Regions from separate parts of the Endozoicomonas sp. ALD040 genome, predicted to be linked through region 1. Evidence: predicted binding sites of a transcription regulator. Region 1 holds the regulator's gene; the other holds the start of a gene.
What was found. Region 1 encodes PhoB, which activates phosphate uptake and scavenging genes when phosphate is short. Its sites were predicted from a motif close to TGTCATANNNNTGTCANA; they were not measured.
Positions count from the first base shown of each region.

Region 2: ACOJUN_RS11015 (choice-of-anchor I family protein) is a predicted target of PhoB. The motif match lies at 2,464-2,481, and genes of this name have one in related genera.

Region 1 covers NZ_CP184829.1:2,706,839-2,712,252, reverse strand. The annotation lists gene phoR (phosphate regulon sensor histidine kinase PhoR) at 77-1,396, opposite strand; gene phoB (phosphate regulon transcriptional regulator PhoB) at 1,441-2,130, opposite strand; gene ubiA (4-hydroxybenzoate octaprenyltransferase) at 2,460-3,347, opposite strand; gene ACOJUN_RS09525 (chorismate--pyruvate lyase family protein) at 3,562-4,212, opposite strand; gene ACOJUN_RS09520 (TetR/AcrR family transcriptional regulator) at 5,093-5,414, shown strand, end outside.
Region 2 covers NZ_CP184829.1:3,082,957-3,088,370, reverse strand. The annotation lists gene ACOJUN_RS11025 (hypothetical protein) at 1-115, shown strand, start outside; gene ACOJUN_RS11020 (YgiW/YdeI family stress tolerance OB fold protein) at 244-600, shown strand; gene ACOJUN_RS11015 (choice-of-anchor I family protein) at 700-2,412, opposite strand; gene ACOJUN_RS11010 (helix-turn-helix domain-containing protein) at 2,941-3,255, shown strand; gene nhaA (Na+/H+ antiporter NhaA) at 3,365-4,768, opposite strand; gene ACOJUN_RS11000 (hypothetical protein) at 5,191-5,414, shown strand, end outside.

The DNA of each region.
Region 1 (5,414 bases):
GAAACCATGAAAAGATTATTCATTTTTTGATGGTAGTCCTAAAAGCAGAAAAGGTGCCACCGGCCCTTTTCTGCTTTCATGAGTGTTCCAACTCAAGGCATTTTTCCGGAAAGTGGCAAATAAAGCGGCTGCCTTTTCCTGGGTGACTGCTGATCGTGAGTTTGCCTCCGTGTCTCAGCATGACGTGCTTGACGATAGCCAGGCCAAGCCCCGTTCCCCCGGTATTCTGGCTACGACTTTTATCAATCCGGTAAAAGCGCTCAGTCAACCTCGGAATATGCATTGGATCAATACCGACACCATTGTCTTCTACCATCATATGTCCGCCTTCCCCGTCCTGCCACCAGCGCACAAGTATTTTCCCACCCTCGGGTGTATAGCGCACGGCATTAAAGACCAGATTCGAGAAGGCACTGCGCAACTCATTACTGCTGCCTGCCAAAAAGACATCTTCAGGACAATCCAGAGAAATCTGATGCCGGCTTTCACCACTGAGTGCACATCCGTCTTCAACGATACTGCTGAGCAGGGTTTTAACATGAACCCCATTCTCGTCTGCCTGAGCTTCAGCCGACTCCAGTTTGGACAGCAACAGCAGGTCTGCCACCAGATTCTGCATTCTCAGCGACTGCTCCTGCATCCTGTTCAGTGCTTTTTCCCAAACAGGGGGCAGACCTGAATCCGGGCCCAGACTGTCCAGCATGGTTTCGATGTATCCAGACACAACCGTCAGTGGTGTTCTCAGTTCATGGGAGACATTGGCAACAAAGTCTTTTCTCATGACTTCCAGCTGATTCAAGCGCGTGACATCTCTAACGGTCATGAGACGATTGCCTTTGCCATAAACCGTTATATTAAATTGCAGTTGATGATCAGGGTTGATTGGCGAGGGGATCTCAAGAGCTTTTTGATAACCACCCTGCTCAAAGTAGTCGACAAACCTTGGATCACGTAGCAGATTGGTAATCAACTGCCCCTGATCGTCAGGCGTCTTAAGCCCTATCAAAGTTCCAGCGGCGGGATTCCACCATTCCAGGTTGCTCTGATTATCTATCATTACAACACCGTCGTTCAGCGCAGCAGTTGATTCCTGAACACGTTCAATCACTCCGGCCAGCTTTTGCCGGGAACGACTGTGCTGTTTTTGCAATCGATAGATACCATCAAAAATTTGCCCCCAGAACCCTTTACTCTCAGGAGGCTCTTTGCTCCTGGCCTTGGGGTCATTCAGCCAGTCCAGCAGCTTGAAAAGCTGACGGAAGCTCCAGACAAAATAACCTCCCATGACCACACAGAGTCCTAAAAAAGGCTCTCCAAACAACCAGCCCAGGGAAAACCCGACAATCACGTAGGCGATCATGCGGCTCAGCAAATGGGTTTTTGAAATTGTTGTCATATTACTCCCGGCCAGATAACTGCTGAGCACTGAGCATAAAAGGTTTACACCCTCGTTGAGAAACGATATCCAGTACCACGAACCGTTTGCACAAAGGCTTCGTAGTTATCACCTAAGGCCTTACGCAAGCGTCGAATGTGTACATCAACGGTTCGCTCTTCCACATAAACGTTGCCACCCCAGACCTGATCCAGTAACTGCCCACGGGTATAGGCACGCTCCTGGTGCGTCAGGAAAAACTGCAGCAAACGGTACTCGGTAGGTCCTATTTCAGCAGGTGAGCCATCAATAGAGACTCTGTGGCTGACAGGGTCCAGCTCCAATCCCTTGATGACAATGGGAGACTGGTTATCAAATCCGCCTGTACGACGGAGAACCGCTTTTAAACGAGCAGCCAGCTCGCGGGGAGAAAAAGGCTTGGTGATGTAGTCATCGGCACCGGTTTCAAGTCCCTGGATTTTGTGGTCTTCTTCACCTTTGGCCGTCAACATAACAATGGGTATTTCAGAGGTCAGCTCATTGCGCTTCAGACGACGGGCCAGTTCAATTCCAGAGACATCTGGTAACATCCAGTCCAGCAAGATCAGATCGGGTTTGTTATCCACAATCAGAGAGTGCGCTTCTCTGGCATCTGCTGCCTCAAGACAGTCATACCCTGCCATTTCCAGAGCAACGGTCACCATTTCGCGAATCGGTGCTTCGTCATCTACGATCAGAATGGTCTTTCCTGGCATTAATCTCTACCTGTTATCTGTCGATTCGATTTCGGCGGTGACGTTCTGGCATCTATCAGCTGAAGCTCATTAGGGCTATATCAGGATGGTAGTGTCTCAGGACAGCACCTTTCCTATCGCTCAGGCTGCTTCTCACTACTTTGATCAACCGCACTATACACCGGACATTACACCTTTGAAATGTTACAGGCAGATGACACACTAAAGGCTGATATTGCAGCTTAAAAATAAAAAGATCCCTCAGGGTTTACAGGGTAAGGCTTTTCGCCATTTATCCCCACAGCCACCATAAGTAGCAATACTTACCGGGCTCTAAGCCGGATTGAAGATCAAAGATAACTCAACACGAAACCTGCAAATACAATGGCTCCGGCCCAGTGGTTACTAAGAAACGCCCTGAAGCAGGCTTCACGCTCACGACGACGGGTTAACCATTGCTGGTAAACGAAAAGGGCTGCGACAGCCAACAATGAGAGATAATAGAGAGCACCTAACTCCAGTTGATGGCCTGCCATGGCCAGTGTCATCAGGGTAAGTACCTGCAGGCAACCAACAATCAGGTTATCCATCTCGCCAAATAGAATGGCTGTGGACTTGATACCTACTTTCAGATCATCGTCACGATCCACCATGGCGTATTGAGTATCGTAAGCCACTGTCCAGAAGAGATTGGCCAGAAACATCAGCCAGACGATGTTTCCCAACGAGCCACTCTGAGCCGCAAAAGCCATGGGTATCGACCAGCCAAAAGCAGCCCCCAAAACCACCTGAGGCAGATGAGTGTGTCTTTTGGCAAAAGGGTAAGCCGAGGCCAGCAATAATCCGGCAAAAGAGAGCTGGACGGTAAGAGTATTGGTAAAGAGTACAAGAATGAAAGACAAAAGTACCATACCGGAGAAATAGATCAGCGCTTCTTTTTCCTGAATTTTACCCGTTACCAGCGGTCGATGCTGTGTTCTCTTAACATGGCCGTCCACTTTCCTGTCAGCAAAGTCATTAATAACGCAGCCTGCACTGCGCATCAAAACCACGCCGACCGAAAAAATCACCAGATTCTTCAGACTCGGTACACCTTCTGCCGCCACCCAGAGTGCCCACATAGTAGGCCAGAACAACAGATAAATACCAATAGGCCGGTCCAGCCGGGCCAGCCGTAAGAAATCTTTTAAACGGGGAAATCGTTGCAGAACTACTTCAGTGCCTGCCAATACCGCCATTGGTTTTCTGAATTGCATCATAATATTTAGCTGCTTATCTGCATCTTTATTATCATCGCTGAGATTCTTATTGCTCATCGCCCTGAATCATGACCCGCATCGCCAGTTTATCAGGTCAGGCCAGGTTCTCAATCAGGCCATGACCAGACCGACTGCGGAAATCTCTATATTTCACGAGGTAAGTGCTTCGACAAACAATCATTCTTGTAGAGCTTCAGGGTTCAGGATGCTTCGACATGACTCTGGAGTGCTTCTCTGTCTGTTCAGACAGGTCCGGCAAAAAGATTTCACAAACAGATATAGACTTTTCGTGCAAATAAAATAACGACCGCCTTCCCCAGGCTGTTTCATCAGAGTATTTTTCAACCAGATGAGGATTAAACTGACGAGCCGGCAGTTCCGCTACCTCAAATGGTCCCCGACGCATACCGGGATGATTAAATAAAAACTCCCCCAGGGGCTTAGTGCCCAGTTGCAGCAGCTCTCTGTTCGTGCCAATAAGACTGCTGTGAGGCAATACACTTCGTGCAAACACTCTGGGTCGGCCACCACAGATCAGCAGAACCTCCCTGATAGAAGCCATTTTGCTGCAATGTCTGTTTTCGAATGATCCTGCCAACTCACCAGACGTGGACGTAGCCTTTGACTGTTCATAGTTATTGAGAAACTTTAGCTCCGAACAGGTCGGCATAAAGGTCCCGTGACGAATAACCTGAACCCTGAAGTCGCCGTCAAACTCATGTTTCAAACGCTGAGTCAGGGAACCTCTGTCCAGCAGCCAGTCTCTCCAGGGCTCTGGAATCTGCTGTTTCAAATAATGTCTCGGCTTCCAGGATAAGCCTGAAAAATCAATAAAAGGCACCATCACTCCTGCTGCACAAATCCAATTTTCCAGAACTGCCCCGGGAGGAAACAAGGCAGCTCACCTTGACACTCCCCGCCTTGTCAGGCGAGGCTTCTGACTTCATAAGCTACAGCCAGCCTATAACGACCGGACTTACGCAGAAGCCTCCATCAGCAGCAACCGGGTGCCCCTCGGTTATTTATTGGTCTTTTGTTTGATTTGCCGCTGCCTTAACGGGTCACTCAGGTATGGGTTCATCTGGTTCTTCAAGGGCGGTTGGGCAGTTGGCTCTGCCTTAATTTTTTGTTAACAGTGCTTGGTTTTCATCATCGTGAGTTTCTGCATAGAGACAGACCGACAGTGAATTTAGCCAACTATGCACAAACACGCAAGCATAAGGCTCTTCACCAGCGCGGCCCGACCTACGCGGCCCGACCTACGCGGCCCGACCTACGCGGCCCGACCTACGCGGCCCGACCTTCCCGACTTATATCTCCCTCCGCCCGATTGAGGGTGTCGCAAAACTCCAACAACTCGTTCCCACGCTGGAACCCACAGGGCCTAAAAGCATGGCAACCAGAGTTTTTGCGACACCCTCCAAGGAGCCTGACCGAGAATAGACTGCCCTACTGCGGCGGCAGCAAATTGGTCTGAAAATCCGCTTTTGTTCGTCAAATAGCTCGCTATTCTCCTCACAAAACCGAATTTTCATCCTCAATTTTCTGCCGTCCTCGCTACGGGCGCTATTCTCGGTCAGGCTCCAAGGCGGGGAGTGTCACGGTTTCCTCAATTTCTTTCTGCCTGACTTTAATGGACACGACCGAATTCTTTTCTATGCTTCCTGCCAATGGTATAAATCATCCCCAAGGGATGATCGAAAACTATAAATCAGGATCCGCGCATGGCTGTCGTAAAACGTACGCCCCAAAAGACCGGTCGTATAAGAACCGAGAGAGTTCGGCTGATTTTGAAAGCTGCCGAACAGGAGTTTGCCCGGCATGGATTCGGGGGAGCCACAATCCAGCGTATAGCTGACCTGGCCGATTTACCAAAACCGACTGTCTTGTATTACTTCAGTAACAAGCAGGAAATTTATGACGAAGTTCTTAACAATATTTTGTATCTCTGGAATGACAAACTGAACAGCTTTCATCCGAAAGATGACCCTGCAGAGTCACTTGAACGGTATATCCGCTCAAAAATAGAAGTCTCCAGAAGATACC
Region 2 (5,414 bases), 380 kb from region 1:
GGCTGGGATTGTGTTGATTCTGAGAAAACCATCCGACCATGAATATTGGGAACGCTTACAACAGGTTCTGGAGCACTATAAACTGCCGGTTACTACCTGGAAGCTTGGCCCCTGAAGCCACAGTTTTTTCTTTTATGAAAAAAGTTTAATGATTCACTCATCTTCCGGTTAACTGCTTTCGATTAATCTAAGCCCACCTTTTACACAAATACCCATTTCGAAAGAAAACCGGAGATTGAAACCATGAATAAGACACTATCTGCTTTCCTCGCTGCTTCAACGATCGCACTGACCACTGGCAACGCATTTGCTGAATACACCGGGCCCAGCAGCACACCCAGGATCAATGATGTTGCTTCCATCATCGAAAACCCGGTTGATGACTCCCAGGTGGAACTTACCGGTTACCTGACCAACAAAATCGACGATGAAACCTACACCTTTTCAGATGGCAACGACAGCATTCAGGTAGAGATTGAATCCAGAGACATGCCTCAGGTGCAGATCAATGAAAAGACCAAAGTTAAGATTTTGGGCGAAGTAGAAAGCGGTGCTTTTGAAACAACCGAGATAGAAGTCGAAAAAATCACCGTCATCTGAACAGAGCTTCACTTTAAACAAGGGTTGCCGGAAATTCTCTGGCAACCCTCAACCCTTTGAAGACAAAAACGATAATAATCTACCGAAAGGCACGTCTAATCAATCTACCTGATATACCAGTGTAGAACCAGAGACTTCATGACCGATTATCAATAAAGGCTTTCCAGTTGGACTGTCAGTGGCTTCTACAAACTTCATACCCTCCGGAGAAACATCCCCCGCTTTTTCTGGTTCTTTCTCAGTATCAACTGAAAAATCACGGTTGTAGACATAGCTGACAAACTTGGCTTTTTCAGGATGAGTCACGTCGTACATCAGGACACCGCCGGTTCGTTCCAGACCAATAAACGCATATTGACGTCCATCAATCTCACCCACAGCCAATGCCTCTGGCTCAGGGCCTTTGTCGTCACTGCGGTTATCACCTTTGGTTTCTTCGTCATTATTGTTGAAGTGTTTACCCAGCACAGCAGCCGTCACTTCTTCAAAGTCGCTGCCTGAGTCATAGACCAGCTCACCTGTTTCGTTCCAGATAGAAAATGAGCGTGCTCCGTAGGAGTAAAGTTCTTCAAACTTGCCGTCGTTATCCGAATCACCCAGAGTGTTGGTAATTTTCAGACGAGCCAGCTTTTTCTGGTCTTTGGCTGCTTCAGCGTTAGGATGCTCCAGGGCCACCTTAACCTTTTTGGTACGAACTTCTTCTGTGAACCCCAGGCAACCGTCTTCATCATCGTATTTCAGACCACCAGAAGCCAGACATTGAGCTTCAGAAGCAGCTTTGTACCAATAATCTCTGGCATCACCTTCGTTGGCTGTTACAACATAGGTTTTACCTTCTACGGAATAGGTAGCAATGGTATCTGGCTGATACATACCATAGACACCACTCCATTTTTGCAGATTCACACCACCGTCTTTATTGCTGGCATCCATCGCAAACTGACCATAATCCTTGTAACCAAGGGGAACAATAGAATCAATGCGAGCATTGGCAATATCAACCAATGCCAGGGCATTGTTTTCCTGCAGAGAGACGTACGCTGTTCTGGAATCATCAGAAACGGCTATGTACTCGGGCTCAAGATCCTGAGCCACAGAAGCATCACGACCAAAAACCCTGACATCCTCTGGCAGCTCACTGTTTCTGGAGTACCCCTTGTTGAAAGCAGTGAAAGTAGCATGACGTGGTTCTTCCAGTTTGCCTTCAGAGGTAACCTTGACGACACTGACTGAACCTTCCGGGTCAATTTTGTAATCCGATGAGGGTTCACCTTCGTTTGCTGTCAGCAGGTATTTTCCATCGGGCGTAAAGGTCACCATATCAGGCAGTGCACCTACAACCTTATAGTCACTGAATACAGCGCCACCTTCAGAATCGAGCTTATAAACAATGACAACGCCTTTCTTTTGTTTGTCACTATTTTCAACAGCAACAGCCAGCAGATCGCCATGAACAGAAACGCTGTTGGCGGTGCCCAGCTTCATGCCGTCAATACTGGATTCAAGATTGATCTTGCCAATTTTGAGTATATTGGAATCCATGGTCGGATCAGCCAGTGGCTGCCCCTTGAGTGATTTACCGCTGAGAATATCTACGGTTTTATCCAGGGCGTTGACAACATAGATAGATTGACTGGCTTTATGCCAGGCCACAATCTCTGCAGCCCCTTTATGGTAAGTGCCAGAAGCATATCGAGCGATCGGCTCCATGGTGGGATGGGAAACTTCAACGTTTTCCTGAACCATTGAACAGCCAGCCAAAATGAAGGGAGCTGCCAGAGTGATAGCGTTGCGAGCGAGTTTCAGTTCCATTGAGATTCCTGATTTTATTCAATTTGATCAGGGCTTTTTATAACGGTTACAAATGACTATTTAATGACATTGTTGACACAAAGACGACAAAAACTGGCTTTTCTCGTCCCACCACTGGAGAGGCTATAGCATAAAGGAATACCCCGCTGTCATATTTCTCAAAAAAAATGCTACCTTGAAACGCTCTGACCATCGATAAAGGCAGTTTATGATGAGGAAGTTATTAACATTACTTTTTCTTTACTTCGTAGCATCTGCATCAGCGGCAAATGCAAATCCTAAAATATTTCAAGCAGCTGAGAAATTTATACTTTTGTGTAACGTGTTAGCATTAAAAATTATGCCTCCGGGGTAAGATGCGCTTTGCTGGCAAGGGTAAAGGCAGACGCGGTGGTTTACGAGTCATTTATTATTATCTGGATGAACATCAGCGCTTTTATCTGCTGACCCTGTACAGCAAAAATGAAATGACAGACCTGACTGCCAGTCAGAGGAAAAAGTTAAGACTATTTATGGAGGCATGGCGTAATGAGCAATCGTGATTTATTCTCGGAACTCAGCTCTGCTCTTGCTGAAGCCAGGGAGCACTCAGAAGGTAAGTTGACGCTGAGAAGCCATCAGGTAGACGATAAAGGCGAGTTGAGCATCTCACCAGATGAGATTGTCGGTATTCGTGAAACGTTTAATATGTCCAGAGGCGTGTTTGCACGCTTGCTGCATACCTCTGTCCGCACCCTGGAGAACTGGGAGCAAGGGCGCAGTGTACCCAATGGTCAGGTCGTTACCCTGCTTAGGCTGGTCCAGCGCCATCCAGAAACTCTTTCGTATATTGCGAGTCTTTGAACAACACTTTCAAGGAATTATGTTGCAATGGCGAGAGCCGTAACTATATCCCTAAAAAACAAACCCGGAGCCAACTCCGGGTTATTCGTTCTCAGATAATAGTCTGACTTCAAGCCTGCTCAGCAGTAGCCTTTTCATCAGCCTTTGGAGAAGCTTTAGTCAAACAGATAAAGCCTGCAATACCCGCGATCAGGGAGGCAATCAGAACCCCTGCTTTTGCCAGTACCAGATCATTGGGGCTGCCAGCAAATGCCAGCTCTGATATGAAGATAGACATGGTGAAACCAATTCCGCCCAGGAAGGCAACACCGACAATATGCAGGAAGTTACATTCGTGTGGCAAATCACCCCATCCCAGTTTCCAGCCTACCCAGGTAGCACCGGCAATACCAATTAACTTCCCTAATACCAGACCCAGAGTAACACCCAGAGTGACGTTATTGAAAATCTCGGTATCCCCGGAGAATACATTAAAGGGTATACCGGCGTTAGCCAAGGCAAAAATAGGAATGACGATATAGGTAACAGGCAGGTGCAGACCCGTTTCTATTTTCTGCAGTGGAGCTTCTGCAAGGCGGGCACCATTACCCAGAGCCCGAACGTAAGCCAGCACTTTTTCATTTCGCAGAACATCTTCACCAGGGCGGTAACTCCGGTCAAATCGTCGAATCAGATTTTTTACCTGAAAGCTGAATGCAACTGGATCGTATTTGGGTTTTGCCGGTATGGCAAAAGCGGTAATAACACCAGCCAATGTCGCATGAATACCTGCTTCGTAGAGCTGAAACCAGAGGCCCGCACCTATTAGCAGATAAGGCAATGGACTACGAATACCGGAAGCATTGAGAACCCATAATAATGCAGTAAATCCTGCAGCCCATAGCAAAGCAAGCTGATTGATTTCGTTGGTATAGAAGACGGCAATGATCATGATAGCGCCCAGGTCATCCACAATGGCCAGGGCCACCAGGAAGGTGATCAGGCTTTTAGGAACACGACCACCCAGCAGCGCACAAGTACCAACAGCAAAAGCAATATCCGTTGCCATTGGAATGCCCCAGCCGTCTGCAGCAACACCGCTCGGGTTGATACCGGCATAGATCAGTGCGGGCACCACCATACCACCAATCGCCGCCATGATAGGCAATACGGCATGCTTGAGGTCGGAAAGCTCACCGACAAGGAATTCACGCTTGAGTTCGAGACCAACATGGAAAAAGAAAAAAGCCATCAAGCCATCATTGACCCAATGGTGAACAGACATCTTCAGACCACCGTCGCCGAATGAGACTCCGGCGTAGGTTTTCAGGATCTGTTCATAGAGGGGGTACAGATTACTGTTCGCGATCACCAGAGCGATGACAGCGCAGATCATCAGAAGGATACCGCTGGTCGTTTGACGATGGATAAATTCTTCAAAAGGCGTGAGGATGCGGTCAAATGCCACCTCCCAGCGAGCGTTATAAACCTTGCCTTTTCGACCTATAAATTTTGTGAAATTATTTCCCGCCACAGCAACTCCTCAAGAGCATCAAGCTTGACACCGTAGACTACATCATGAGGTTGTTGATGTCTCGTGAATGTTCAGTGAGTCTTTTATTGCCTGTAGTCAGTCGTCTGTTGAAGGTTTTATCTCTAAACCTCTCAAGTTTAAAAAAGAGGGCTTTTCTCCTGAGCCGGTTGCTGTTTAACACAGACATAGCAAGCTGTTTCCATCAACTCGTTCCTCAAAAAAGCATTTCTTCATATTATTACCTTTCTCGATAATTGGTAGAAAAATATAATGCCTGCTTCAGCCGCCTTATACGATCGGCTGGGCGCAGCGAACGAGCAGATAGCATTTACTATGTGACTGCTTGAATAGTGTATTTGTGCTAATGTTGATTAACTGTGATCGAGGCCGAATCAAAGTAAAATTTTCAAGAGAGAATCACAGTGAAAAGATCAATGATAATATTTTTATTTATCTCGTTTATTTCTACTGCTGCTGAAATAAAAAAGATTTCTAACAATCAATTTGAATACAAAAACAATCAAGGTGATATAAGAAAAATTCTAATAGATAAGCCAATAGGAATGGTGAACTATATAGCTGTCATCAGGCAGGCTATATTCACAAGGTTTCTGATACGAACAAACGATGGGAACCACTATCTACA